4 regions of the Kitasatospora sp. cg17-2 genome follow, and region 3 is predicted to be linked to each of the others. Evidence: riboswitches for the same ligand, from Rfam matches in the RefSeq annotation. Region 3 holds a riboswitch; each other region holds the start of a gene.
The links. A riboswitch is a leader RNA that binds a small molecule or an ion and turns the genes downstream of it on or off. The one in region 3 is predicted to bind cyclic di-AMP.
Positions count from the first base shown of each region.

Region 1: linked by a shared signal. The riboswitch ahead of ACW14Y_RS24440 (LysM peptidoglycan-binding domain-containing protein) and the one ahead of ACW14Y_RS13510 (C40 family peptidase) in region 3 are both predicted to bind cyclic di-AMP.
Region 2: linked by a shared signal. The riboswitch ahead of ACW14Y_RS33940 (M23 family metallopeptidase) and the one ahead of ACW14Y_RS13510 (C40 family peptidase) in region 3 are both predicted to bind cyclic di-AMP.
Region 4: linked by a shared signal. The riboswitch ahead of ACW14Y_RS33190 (transglycosylase family protein) and the one ahead of ACW14Y_RS13510 (C40 family peptidase) in region 3 are both predicted to bind cyclic di-AMP.

Region 1 covers NZ_CM132923.1:5,791,121-5,794,521, forward strand. Annotated here, with positions in the region: gene ACW14Y_RS24435 (cytochrome P450 family protein) at 1-1,019, shown strand, start outside; cyclic di-AMP (ydaO/yuaA leader) riboswitch at 1,251-1,399, shown strand; gene ACW14Y_RS24440 (LysM peptidoglycan-binding domain-containing protein) at 1,405-2,367, shown strand; gene eno (phosphopyruvate hydratase) at 2,686-3,401, shown strand, end outside.
Region 2 covers NZ_CM132923.1:8,057,245-8,060,645, forward strand. Annotated here, with positions in the region: gene ACW14Y_RS33935 (MFS transporter) at 1-848, opposite strand, end outside; cyclic di-AMP (ydaO/yuaA leader) riboswitch at 1,158-1,323, shown strand; gene ACW14Y_RS33940 (M23 family metallopeptidase) at 1,326-2,369, shown strand; gene ACW14Y_RS33945 (DUF2470 domain-containing protein) at 2,792-3,401, opposite strand, start outside.
Region 3 covers NZ_CM132923.1:3,309,017-3,312,417, reverse strand. Annotated here, with positions in the region: gene ACW14Y_RS13520 (NYN domain-containing protein) at 1-202, shown strand, start outside; gene ACW14Y_RS13515 (C40 family peptidase) at 415-1,458, shown strand; cyclic di-AMP (ydaO/yuaA leader) riboswitch at 1,798-1,954, shown strand; gene ACW14Y_RS13510 (C40 family peptidase) at 1,965-3,134, shown strand; gene ACW14Y_RS13505 (C40 family peptidase) at 3,388-3,401, shown strand, end outside.
Region 4 covers NZ_CM132923.1:7,874,386-7,877,786, forward strand. Annotated here, with positions in the region: gene ACW14Y_RS33185 (hypothetical protein) at 1-121, opposite strand, end outside; gene ACW14Y_RS33190 (transglycosylase family protein) at 280-1,566, opposite strand; cyclic di-AMP (ydaO/yuaA leader) riboswitch at 1,553-1,720, opposite strand; gene ACW14Y_RS33195 (hypothetical protein) at 1,986-3,401, shown strand, end outside.

The DNA of each region.
Region 1 (3,401 bases), 2.5 Mb from region 3:
TGATGACGCACCTGCTGAACATCGACCCGCCGGACCACACCCGGCTGCGCCGTCTGGTGTCGAAGGCCTTCACCCCGCGCCGGGTGGCCGCCTTCGAGCCCCGGGTGCAGCAGCTGACCGACCGGCTGATCGACGGCTTCGCGACGCGCGGATCCGCCGACCTCATCCACGAGTTCGCCTTCCCGCTCCCCATCTACGCGATCTGCGACCTGCTCGGGGTGCCGGCCGAGGACCAGGACGACTTCCGGGACTGGGCCGGGATGATGATCCGGCACGGCGGCGGCCAACGCGGCGGTGTGGGGCGGGCGGTGAAGCGGATGCGGGCCTACCTCGCGGAGCTGATCCACCGCAAGCGCGCGGATCCCGGGGACGACCTGATCTCGGGGCTCATCCGGGCCAGCGACCACGGCGAGCACCTCACCGAGAACGAGGCCGCGGCGATGGCCTTCATCCTGCTCTTCGCGGGGTTCGAGACGACGGTGAACCTGATCGGCAACGGCGTCTACGCGCTGCTGCGCAATCCGGGGCAGCGGGCCCTGCTCCAGGAGTCGATCGGGCGCGGCGAGAGCGCGCTGCTGGAGACCGGGATCGAGGAACTCCTTCGCTACGACGGCCCGGTGGAGATGGCCACCTGGCGGTTCGCGACGAGTCCGCTGACCATCGGCGGGGTGGAGATCCCGGTCGGCGACCCGGTGCTGGTGGTGCTCGCGGCGGCGGACCGGGACCCGGCGCGGTTCGCGGACGAGAACACCCTCGACCTGGCCCGGGCGGACAACCCGCACCTGGGCTTCGGGCACGGCATCCACTACTGCATCGGCGCCCCGCTGGCGCGCCTGGAGGGGCGGGCCGCGCTGACCACCCTGCTGTCCCGGCTGCCGGACCTCCGGCTCGCCGCGGATCCGGAGGAACTGCGCTGGCGCGGTGGTCTGATCATGCGCGGACTTCGTGAACTTCCGGTGGAATTCACGCCGGAAGCGACCTCGGTGACAACCTCCGCCGACCCCTCGGCAGTTCATTGAGGGGGGCTCACGACACGCTGACGCCGAGTCTCCACGGCCAGGAACCGACCGGCGTGAATCTCCATCAACCCGGACATACCTCTTCGGTTGGTAGGCAATCCATCACCTGACGTGATTTCCGTGTGATAGCGGCGATATGAGCTTGTGATTGCTCTGAAGATCTGTCTACTCTCCGGGGAGCCCGCGGAAGCGGGTCCCGTGCGCGGAACGCCGAGTCCTGCCCGCCGCGTCACCGGAAACCGACCAGAACCCTGGGCAGGGGCGGGGGAACCAGGTCTTGCGCCGTCTCCCACGGCTTGGGGTGAAGCCGCCTCCGCGCGGCCGGGCCACCTCCCGGTCCGAACCCGACAGCTCACCTCGCAGGCGTGCGGAGAGGGACTTCCTCATGCTGTTCGTCGGAACCGGCCGTCATCGTCGCCGCACCCAGACCGAGAAGGCCATCGCCGTCGCCGGTGTCGCCGGCGTCGGGCTGGCGATGCCGATCCTCACCGCCACCGGCGCCTCGGCCGCCCCGGCCTCGACCTGGGACGCCGTCGCCCAGTGCGAGAGCGGGGGCAACTGGGGCATCAACACCGGCAACGGCTTCTACGGCGGCCTGCAGTTCACCTCCAGCACCTGGAAGGCGTTCGGCGGCACCTCGTACGCGCCGCAGGCCAACCAGGCATCGAAGGCGGCGCAGATCACCGTCGCCGAGAAGGTGCTGGCCTCGCAGGGTCCGGGCGCCTGGCCGGTGTGCTCCAAGAAGGCTGGCCTGAGCAAGGGCGGTGCCCCGGCGGCGGTCGACACCTCGACGGACGCCGCCCCGGCCGCCCCGAAGCCGCAGGCCCCGCAGGCGCAGATCGAGCAGCAGGCCCCGAAGGCCGCGCCGAAGCACGCCGCCCCCAAGTCGCAGGCCCCGCAGGCCCAGCAGGCTCCGCAGACCCAGCAGTACGCGCCGAAGCACGCCGCCCAGCCGGCGCCGCAGGTCCAGCAGCAGGCGCAGCAGCAGACCCAGTCGCAGGCGCCGTCGTTCTCCGGCCGGTCCGGCTGGGACGCCGACGCCAAGGTGTTCTGGTACCAGAACAACGGCGCCTGGTACTGGACCAGCCACCAGGGCGTGTACCAGCAGTACGCGGGTCAGGGCACCGCCGCCGCACCGCAGCAGGCGCAGCAGACCCGGCAGGCCCCGCAGGTCCAGCAGGCGCAGGGCGGCCAGGGCTACACCGTCCGCGACGGCGACACGCTCGCCGGGATCGCGACCGCGCAGGGTGTCCAGGGCGGCTGGCAGGCCCTGTACGACGGCAACCGCGGCACCGTCGGCGGCGACCCGGACCTGATCGTCCCCGGCCAGGTCCTCGCCCTCGGCTGACGCCCGCGCCCACTGGCCGCCCGGCCGCCTGCCCTCCTGCCGGCCCGTCACCGGACAGGCGGACAGGCGGCCGGGCGGGCAGGTCCGTCGGACCGGCCCGTTCCGCCCCCGTTCCGCCGCCGGTCCGTCCCGCGGCGTCCGCGGCCGGGCAACCAGGTGAACTACCGGTGGGTAGCACGGCCACACGCTGAGACGGAGCCGAGGTCGACGTGGCCCGGACAGCCGGTGCGGTTAGGCTCTGGTCGTAACGACTCCGCAATCGTCCGGTCGACGGCACCCCACTGTCAGCCGGTACCTGCTTCCGCTAGGAGATGCCTCGTGCCGTCCATCGATGTCGTCGTAGCCCGTGAGATTCTCGACTCGCGCGGCAACCCCACGGTCGAGGTCGAGGTCGGCCTCGACGACGGCAGCACCGGCCGTGCCGCTGTCCCGTCGGGTGCCTCCACCGGTGCCTTCGAGGCCCTGGAGCTCCGCGACGGCGACAAGAACCGCTACTTCGGCAAGGGCGTGGAGAAGGCCGTCCTGGCCGTCATCGAGCAGATCGGCCCGGAGCTGGTCGGCTACGACGCCACCGAGCAGCGCCTGATCGACCAGGCCATGCTCGACCTGGACGCCACCCCGGACAAGTCCTCGCTCGGCGCCAACGCCATCCTGGGCGTCTCGCTGGCCGTCGCGCACGCCGCCTCCGAGGCCAGCGACCTGCCGCTGTTCCGCTACCTGGGCGGCCCGAACGCGCACGTCCTGCCGGTCCCGATGATGAACATCCTCAACGGCGGCTCGCACGCGGACTCCAACGTCGACATCCAGGAGTTCATGATCGCTCCGATCGGCGCGGAGTCCTTCTCCGAGGCCGTCCGCTGGGGCGTCGAGGTCTACCACACGCTCAAGGGCGTGCTGAAGGAGCGCGGCCTCTCCACCGGTCTGGGCGACGAGGGCGGCTTCGCCCCGAACCTGGACTCCAACCGCGAGGCCCTCGACCTCATCGTCGAGGCCATCCAGAAGGCCGGCTACGTGCCGGGCAAGGACATCGCGCT
Region 2 (3,401 bases), 4.7 Mb from region 3:
GCGTACACGGCGAGGGTGACCAGGTTGACGGCGGTGAACAGCCGTGAGGAGAACAGGCCCAGCGGCAGCATCGGCTCCGGGGTGCGGCGCTCGACCACGATGAAGGCGGCGCCGAGCAGGAGCCCGGCCGCGCCGGTGACCCAGACCGTGGGGGAGAGGCCGCTCCCGGCGGCCGTCAGCGCATAGGTGAGGGAGCCGAGCGCGAGCGCGGCCAGTACCGCGCCGAGCACGTCGAAGCGCCCGGTCGAGCTCTCGTCCCGGCTCTCCGGGACGTGCCGGGCGGCCACCACGATCACCAACACGGCCAGCGGCAGGTTCAGCAGGAAGATCCAGCGCCAGCCCGGGCCGTCCACCAGCCAGCCGCCGAGGAACGGGCCGACCGCCGCCGACACCCCGCCGAGGCCGGACCAGAGACCGACCGCCGCCGAACGGTCGTCCGGATGGAACACCGCCTGGAGCATCGCCAGCGAGCCCGGGGTGAGCAGCGCCCCGCCGATGCCCTGCACGGCGCGGGCCGCGATCAGCACCTCGATGGTCGGGGCGGCGGCGCAGGCGGCGGACGCGGCGGCGAACCAGACCACGCCCAGCAGGAAGATCCGGCGCCGCCCGTACCGGTCGCCGAGCGCGCCGCCGAGCAGGATCAGGCCCGCCAGGGTGAGCAGATAGGCGTTGAGCGTCCATTGCAGGGCGGCGAGCTGAGCGCCGAGATCGGTGCCGATCCGGGGCAGGGCGACGTTCACGACGGTTCCGTCGAGCATCGCCATGCTGGAGCCGAGCACCGTCGCCAGAAGTACCCAGCGTCCCTGCGCGGTGCCCAACCGCAGGGTGCCGGCATCGGTGGTGGTCACGGCCCATGGTGGGGCTCCCGGGGCCGACGTGACAAGGGTCACCGGGGGTGTGTCGGAGATGTCCGTTCCGTGAGTGATCGTGTGCGGACTGATGACGACATCGGCGCAGGGTGGTGGATCACGTGCGCGCAGTGAATGGATTGTGTGCGTACTGTGCACATGTCTCATGCGGAGCGTCACCGTGTTCCGGACTTTGGTCCCGGGTTCCGGAGATCGACATTGCTTCACCCGAACGGATGGGTTTTAGTTCAGCGACCGCCCGGCGTCAGCCCGGGTGGCCACCGGGTGGAACGCCTAGTCCTGCCGCTGCCCGGTGGTTCGCAACGAACTCTGTACGGCAGGAGCGGGGGACCCACAGGTAAGTCGCCGGAACCGAATTGACGGTCCGGCTTGGGGTGAAGCCGCATTTCTCTGCGGCCGGGCAACTCCAGCCCGAACCCGACAGCTCACCTCGCAGGCGTCGGAGAGGACATTTCCATGCCCGCACAGGCTCGTCGTATCGCCATGCCCCGCGCCGTCCGCATCGGCATCGCCACCGCCGTCACCGGCGCCGCGTTCGCTCTCCCCCTGGTGACCACCGTCACCGCCCAGGCCCACGAGGCCCCGGCCGCCGGCCACACGCAGCAGACCAGCACCTGGACCGGCGCCACCAGCGTCGACGCCGCGCCGGCCGCCGCTGCCGAGGCCGCTCCGGCCGCTCCCGCCGCCGAGGCCGCCCCGGCCGCTCCGGTCGACTACAAGGTCGTCGGCGGGGACACCCTGTCGAAGATCGCCGACGCGAAGAACGTCGAGGGCGGCTGGAAGGCGCTGTTCGAGCACAACCGCTCGGTCATCGGTGCCAACCCGAACCTCATCTACCCGGGCCAGCAGCTCGCGCTCGGCGCCAAGGCCGCCGAGGCCGCCAAGCCGGCCGCTCCGGCCGAGGCTGCCAAGCCGGCCGCCCCCGCCGCCAAGGCGCAGGCCTCGCAGGACTCGGTGAAGCCGGCCGCTCCGGCCGCGAAGCCGGCGGCCCCGGCCGCCAAGCCCGCCGTCAAGCCCGCTGCCCAGCCCGCCGTTCAGGCCGTCGTCGCCCCGGTCGCGAAGCCGGCCACCGCGGCTCCGGTCGCCGCCACCTCCGGCTTCTTCGCCCCGCTGGCCAACCCGAAGCTCGGCACCGCCTACGGCGTGGCCGGCTCGATGTGGGCCTCCGGCCACCACACCGGCGCCGACTTCGTCGCTGCCACCGGCACCCCGCTGCGCGCGGTCGCGGCCGGCACCGTGGTGAAGGCCGGCAACGGCGGCGCCTACGGCAACGAGGTCGAGATCAAGCTCGCCGACGGCAAGTACGCCGAGTACGCGCACCTGTCCTCGATCGGCGTGTCGATCGGCCAGACCGTCACCGCCGGCCAGCAGATCGGCCTCTCGGGTGCGACCGGCAACGTGACCGGCCCGCACCTGCACTTCGAGATCCGCACCGGCTCGGAGTACGGCTCGGACATCGACCCGATCGCCTACCTGCGGGCGCACGGCGTCGCGATCTGACCTTCGGTCCGATCATCTGCCACCGCTGGGTGCGGGGCGAAACGACCTCCCGGAATGGTCATGTCGGGTGACCGCTGGACCGGGTGGACGCCGCATCTGAGTGGATCGACGGGCGCGGGACACGCCCGTCCTGCCGGCCGGCCCGGCTCGCGAGAGAGATCTCGTGGGCCGGGCCGGCCGTCGTCGTACCGGGGGGCGGAGAGGTGATCGGGGGTCAGGGGTGCTCGGGGGAGGGGTGGTTCGGCTGCTGTCGGGTTCGCTGCGCTGCTGGGTTCGGGGCGGCGTTGGGTTCGGGGCGGCGTTGGGTTCGGGGCGGCGTTGGGTTCGGGGCGGCGTTGGGTTCGGGGCGGCGTTGGGTTCGGGGCGGCGTTGGGTTCGGGGTCGCTGGGCTCGGGGCGCCGGCGGGTTCGGGGCTGCTGGGTTCAGGACCGGTGGGCGGCCGGCTCCTGCTCGGCGGCGGACAGCAGTTGGTGCACCCGGTGGCCGAACTCGTCGGCGTCGCGGGCCGGTTCGAGGAAGACCAGGCGGACGTCGCGGTGACCGTGCGGCTGGTCCAGGCGGAGCACCAGGCCGTACCGGTCGAGCGCGAGCGGACGGACCTCGGGGCGGTCGGCGAGCAGCGCCGGGTCGAGCAGCCGGGTGAGCACGGCGAGCGCGTCGGGGTGGTCGTCGGCGAGGTGGGTGAGCAGTCCGGCCTCGTAGCGGGCCAGCGGGTCGGGGGCGGCCGCCGCGAGGTCGGCACCGGTGATCGCGGTGGTGCCGTACGGGGTCGAGAGCACGGCGTGCGCGACGTCCAGACGGAGGTGCACGCTGAGGCCGTCGTCGGCGAGGTGGGCCAGGTGGAGCCGGCCGGCCAGGGTGAGACGCCCGCGGACCCGGTCGCGGACGGCCACCGGGGCGATGTCGGTCAGGTCGAGCACGACGGCGAGGCCGTCCTGCTCGCGGGCGGTGGCGGAGGTCACCGGGGAGTCGAGCGGCGCGCGCAGCCGGAGCCGGGAGCCGTGCACCGAGACGGGGGTGGAGAGTTCGTGC
Region 3 (3,401 bases):
GCCGCCGCGCGGGGTGCGGGTGCGGTTCAGCCGGACCGGTGAGACGGCGGACGAGCTGATCCGCCGACTGGTCCGGGCGGAGCCGCAGGGCCGCCCGGTGGTGGTGGTCTCGGCGGACAAGGAGGTGGCGGACGGCGTGCGGAAGGCTGGCGCGCGCCCCGTCGCCTCGGTGCTGCTGCTGAACCGGCTGGCCCGACCGTAGCTCCCGGACGCCGCGCACCGACGGTCATGACGGCTGGTCAGCGCCGGGATTGCGGTCATGTGCGGGTTTCGTGAAGTCCGGGTGCGGGCGGCAGGTTCAGGCAATCGTGGGAGTGGCGCGAAACGTGGATCTTCACTAGGGTCTGGCGTCAAACCTATTTTCCGGATTCTCACCCCATCGGGTGAGGCCATTGGAAGAAGGAGCCGGTCCTTTTGGCCTCCCACCGCCGTCCCAAGCAGCCGAGCCGCGCGCGGGTCTCCGTGCTCACCGCGGCCGCTGCGACCGCGGTCGCTCTCTCCGCCCAGGTCGCCGCCCACGCAGCGCCGAGCCCGTCCCCGAAGAAGGACGACGTCAAGGCGCAGATCGACCAGCTGAACGAGGAGGCCGAGCAGGCCACCGAGCGGTTCAACGGCGCCAAGGAGCGGGCCGACCAGCTGCGCAAGCAGGCGGACCAGCTCCAGGACCAGGTCGCCCGCGGCCAGGAGCAGATGACCCAGCTTCAGGCGGGGCTGGCCGAGGTGGCGGGCGAGCAGTACCGCACCGGCGGCATCGACCCGTCCGTCCAGCTGATGCTCACCTCCGACCCGTCCGGCTACCTGGACAAGGCCTCCAGCGTGCAGCAGGCCAGCTCCAGCCAGGCCGAGGCGCTCAAGGGTCTGCAGGACCAGCAGCGCCGGCTCGACCAGCAGAAGGTCGAGGCGGCCGCCGTGCTGGCCTCGCTGGACACCACGACCAAGGACCTGAACCAGTCCAAGGCCGAGGTCGCCAAGAAGCTCAAGGACGCCCAGGACCTGCTGAACTCGCTCAGCGCCGCCGACCGCGCGGCCGTGAAGGCGGCGCAGCAGCAGTCCGACCGTGCCTCGCGCGGCAGCGAGCGCACCGATCCGGGCAGCCTGCCGCAGGCCAGCGGCATGGCCGGGGCCGCGGTCTCCAACGCGATGGGCAAGCAGGGCTCTCCGTACGTCTGGGGTGCCACGGGTCCGAGCACCTTCGACTGCTCCGGCCTGATGGTCTGGGCGTACGGGAAGGCCGGCGTCTCGCTGCCGCGGACCTCGCAGGCGCAGGGCAACTACGGCAGCAAGGTCTCCTCGCTGGCCGAGGCCCAGCCGGGCGACCTGATCATCTACCGCCCCGACCGCAGCCACGTCGGTATGTACATCGGCAACGGCATGGTGGTCCACGCGCCGCACACCGGTGACGTGGTGAAGGTGATGAAGGCCGACGCCATGCCGATCAACACGATCCGCCGGGTCTGACGGCCCGCCACGACACCCCCGGGGGCGGTTTTCGGCCCCTGTGATCAGCGCCACCCCCGATCGGGGGTGGCGTTGGGGTTTGGGTCGGGCGTTGGGCCGTCCAGGTGGAAATGATCAGCCTGATGTGGGGATGTGATCACACTCGGTCATATTCACAAAGGAACTTGGGTATTCTTCTGGCTTTTTTCTGACAAGGATTTGAACGGATCACGGATCTGTTACTAGGGTCGTGCTTCGAACCTCGCACAGTCGATCACCCAGCCTGGGTGGCGGTGGGGTTCGCCGCCGAGTTCGCGAAGCAGCCGGGCGGGGCCTCAGGTGCCCGTCCGAACCAGACCCAGCAGTCGGGGGTCAGCTGTGGAGCGGAGCCGGGGAACCACGTTCCTCCGGGGTGAATCGGCGCCAGGTCGGCCGCTCGCGCGGACGGTGAGGCGTCGTAGGGCACGCTTCCGCCCGAACCCGTCAGCTCACCCGGTAGGCGGATGAGGAAGAAGGAGTCCGCCTTCGTGGCGTCCCATCGTCGTCCCAAGCCCGCCGGCCGCACCCGGGTCTCGATCATGACCGGTCTGGCCGCCGCTGCCGTCGCCCTCTCCGCGCAGTCCGGCGCCCACGCCGACCCCGCGCCGACCAAGGACCAGGTCAAGGAGCAGGTCGACCAGCTCAACGAGCAGGCCGAGGTCGCGACCGAGAAGTACAACGGCGCCCAGGCCAAGCAGCAGGAGCTGCAGAAGCAGGTCGCCGAGCTGCAGGACAAGGTGGCCCGCCAGCAGTCCGTGGTGACGGAGGCCCAGGGCGGCCTCTCCGAGATCGCCGGTGAGCAGTACCGCACCGGCGGCATATCGCAGACCGTCCAGCTGATGCTGTCCTCCAGCCCGGACAACTTCCTCAGCCAGGCCGACGCCCTGAACCAGGCCGGTTCCACCCAGTCCGGCGCGCTGAAGGAGCTCCAGGAGCAGCAGCGCAGGCTCGACCAGGACCGCACCGAGACCCAGACCAAGCTCGGCGAGCTGGAGGCCACCACCCAGCAGCTGAAGACCTCGAAGGACGAGGTCCAGGGCAAGCTGGCGAAGGCCCAGCAGCTGCTCAACACGCTCACCGAGCAGGAGCGCCAGGCGCTCCGCGCGGCCGAGGAGAAGGCCGCCGCCGAGGCCAAGGCGAAGGCGGACGCCGCGAAGGCCGAGGCCGCCAAGGCCGCCAAGGCGAAGGCGGACGCCGAGCGCGCCACCCGGGACACCAACCGCAGCGACCTGAGCGCGCCCGCGTCGGCGCCGGCGGCCTCCGCTCCCGCCGCCGCGGCCAAGCCGGCCGCTCCCGCCGCCAACGGCTCGCGCGCCGCCGCCGCGATCGCCGCCGCCGAGAGCAAGCTCGGCGCCCCGTACGTCTACGGCGCCACCGGCCCGAACTCCTTCGACTGCTCCGGCCTCACCGGCTGGGCGTACGCCCAGGCGGGTGTGTCGCTGCCGCGCACCTCGCAGGAGCAGGCCAACGCCGGTACCCGGATCGGCTCGGACATCTCCCAGGCCCAGCCCGGCGACCTGGTGATCTTCTACGGCGACCGCCACCACGTCGGCATCTACGTCGGCGGCGGCCAGGTCATCCACGCCCCGAAGCCGGGCGCGTCGGTCCGCTACGAGTCGGCGTCCAACATGCCGGTCAACACCATCGTGCGCCTCTGACCCCAGGGTCGGCAGGCTCCTCGCAGGCCCGGTCTCCCCCGAGGGGAGGCCGGGCCTGCGGCTTTCCCCCGGTCACCGGGAACTCCGGCGGGCGAACCGGTCTGATGTCCGATCGGTGACTGAATATTCGGGTTCGGAGGGGTTTGGAAACGGTTGCCCCGACTCGCTAACGTCTGCCACCGGACGCCCGCTTCGACAGCCGCACGGTCCGGTGCGGCGGCGGGTCCCGGCCCAGGATCGGAGCCGACGTCGGATGACCGCGCACCG
Region 4 (3,401 bases), 4.6 Mb from region 3:
GGCCCCGCTCCAGGAAGTCGCGGAGGATCAGTTCGACGGCGTCCTGCGGGTTCCTGGTGCCGGACAGCATCATCGCGTCGATGGCGAGATTGGCGTCGAGCGAGACGGTGACCTGGGCCATGGTGACTCCTCCTCGGGTGCAGAGCAGCAGCATGCCCGCCGGGGCGGGCCTTTGACCATGGTTGTCCGGAACGGTGATCGCGGCGGGGCCGCACCGGGGCAGGCCTCGGCCCCCGGGCGAGGAGCGACGACTCTCCCGGGGGCCGAGGTACTACCGGATCAGACCCGGCCGGCGAAGTCCGGCGCCCAGTTGGCGACGGTCTGGAGCCGGACGCCCGAGCTCGGGTTGGCGGCCTCGACGTACTTGCCGTCGCCGATGTAGAGCGCGACGTGGTAGACGCCGGAGTCCTGGCCGTTGTTGGACCAGAACAGCAGGTCGCCCGCCTTGAGCGAGTCCAGCGAGACGTGCGTGGACGCGGCGGCCTGGTCGGCGGCGACGCGCGGGACGGAGACGCCCGCGGCCCGCAGCGCGGCCTGGGTCAGGCCGGAGCAGTCCCAGCCGCCGTTGCCGGTGCCGCCGTAGACGTAGGCCTGGCCGACCTTCGACTGGGCGAAGGAGACGGCGGCGGCCATGCTGCCCGTGGCGGCCGGGGCGGGGGCCGGGGTCTCGGCCTTCGCGGTGGTGTCGGCGGCGGGCTCGGCGGCCGTCCCGGAGCCGTTCTGGGCGTCCTTGGCGCGGTTGAACCAGTCGAAGCCCTGGCCGGACCTGTCGGCGGCCGGAGCCTTCGCCCCGGCGCGGTCGCCGAGGGTCAGGTGCTGGCCCGGGTAGATGCTGTGCGGGCCCTCGGACAGGGTGGAGCGGTTGAGCTCGTACAGCCGCTCCCAGCCGCCCTGGACGTTGTTCTTGTCGGCGATGGAGGAGAGCCAGTCGCCGGCGACCACGGTGTAGTCGGCGGAGGCCTCCTGGCCCGCCTGGCGGTGCCACTTCTGCCAGTCCTGGGCGCCGGTGCGCTGCTGGGCGGCGTCGGAGGCGGCCGGGGCCGGGTTCTCGGGCTTGGCGGCCGGCTTCTCGGCCGGCTTGGCGGCGGGCTTGGTGGCGGGGGCCGGAGCCGGGGCCGGGGTCTTGGCGGCCGGCGCGGTGGTCGCGGAGGTGTCCACGGCGGCGGGGGTGCCGCCCTTGGTCAGACCGGCCTGGACCGAGCAGACCGGCCAGGCGCCGGGGCCCTGCACGGCGAGCACCTTCTCGGCGATCGCTATCTGCTGGTCCTTGGTGGCGAGGTCGGCCCGGGCGGCGAAGGAGGTGCCGCCGAACTCGGCCCAGGTGGAGTTGGTGAACTGGAGGCCGCCGTAGAAGCCGTTGCCGGTGTTGATGCTCCAGTTGCCGGTGCTCTCGCACTGGGCGACCTTGTCCCAGGTGGCGACGGAGGCGGCCGAGGCGGTGCCGGCGGTGAGGCAGGGGACGGTGAGGCCGATGCCCGCGACGCCGAGGGCGGCGATCGCGCGACGGGTACGGCCGGACAGACGGGTGCCGTTGGTGGGCAGCATGAAGACGTGGTCCTCTCCCACGCCTGCGAGGTGAGCTGTCGGATTCGGGCCGGAGTTGCCCGGCCGCGCTGTGGACGCGGCTTCACCCCTAGCCCGGGTCCGGTCCGAGGACCGGTCCTGGGCGAACTACCTGTGGTTCCCCCGCTCCTGCCGTGATGTATTGCGCTGCCAGCACGCCCGACGGCAGGACTCGGCGTCGCGGACGGGCTGGGTCCGTGTGGCCACGAACGGGGAGCACGTTAAGCAGAGGCGGCTTCAAACCGCAAACATGTGTGATGACCGTCACAGTTTACGAAAGACGTGCTGAACCGCTGTCCTTCATGATCAGAAATGACCGATTTCCGGCAACGCCCGTCATGGCCAACACAACTGCCTATGCTTCAGAGCGTCGGCACCATGCCGGCGCAGACGCAGCCGCCCGGGGGGAGGGCTACGCACCGATGGGCATCGACGAGGACCCGGACGCCGCCCGTCCGGCCACCAGGCCGCGCGGGGCGCACCGCAGGGCAAAACATCGCAGAGCGGACATCCCGCCCGAACCACCCCGAACTCCCGTAACCCGCCGCGCATTACTGCGCTGGCTGGCCGTCGGCACCGCCTTCGCGGCGATCAGCGGCGAGGAGGTCCTGCGCCGTTCGCTGAGCGGCGAGACCCGGCTGGTCACCCCGGCCGCCGTCGTCGGCTCCGGCCCGCCCGGGGAGGGCGCCCCGATGGGCCAGGACGGCGGCCACGGCGCCGCCCCGCCGGGCACCGCCGCCCCGGGCACCGGGCCCCCCGAGCAGCCCGCCCCCGCGCCCACCGTCGACCAGGGCGGCCGCCGCTGGTCCGACCGGGCCGGCTGGGGCGGCAGCCCGCCCGGACCGCGCAGCGCCGTCCGGATCACCGACAAGGTCCTGCTCGACACCGACGCCGAGGTCGGCTCCCTGCTGGTCGAGCCGGGCGGCAGTCTCACCTTCGCCGCCGACCGCACCCTCACCCTCGCCGCCGCGGGCAACGTCGAGATCCGCGGCGCCCTCGCCCTCGCCCCCGACGGCGACCGGGTCCACACCCTCCGCTTCCCCACCGTCGACGAGAAGCGCTTCCAGGGTGACGGCATGAAAGTGGTCGACACCGATGTGGGCCTCTGGGTCACCGGCGCCGGCTACCTGCGGCTGGACGGCGCCGCCAAGACCGCCTGGGTCCGCGCCGAGCGAGAGCTCAGGGCCGGCGACACCGTCGTCAACCTGGCGGCCCCGCCCGCCGGCTGGCTCCCCGGCGACGAACTGGCCGTCACCCCGACCGGCCCGCCCGACCAGGACGGCTTCGCCGCCGCCTACGACCTCGTCACCGTCCGGTCCGTCAGCGGAACCACCGTCACCCTGACCACCCCGCTCAAGTACCCGCACCCCAGGGTCGCCGCCGGAGGGGGCGTCACGGTCGGTGCCGAACTGCTCAACCTCACCCGCAGCGTCCGGGTCGAGGGCAGCGCCAAGGGCCGCGCCCACGTCCACCTCACCAGCACCCGCCGGGCCGACGTCCGGCACACCGCGCTGCGCTGGGTCGGACCGCGCGCCGACACCAAGGAGACCTGGCGGGGCCCGGACGGCACCGCGCCCGTCACCGCGCCGGTGCTCGGCCGGTACGGACTGCACTTCCACCGGCTCGGCGACGCCACCCGGGGCACCGTGGTCGAGGGCGTGGTCGTCCGCGACGCGGGCAGCCATGCGTTCGTGCCGCACGCCAGCCACGGCATCACCTTCCGCAGCTGCGTCAGCCACGAGACCTGGGAGGACGCCTACTGGTGGGACGGCCCGCTGGACACCCGCACCCCCCAGCAGCCCTCCGACGACATCGTCTACGAGTCCTGCGTCGCCTCC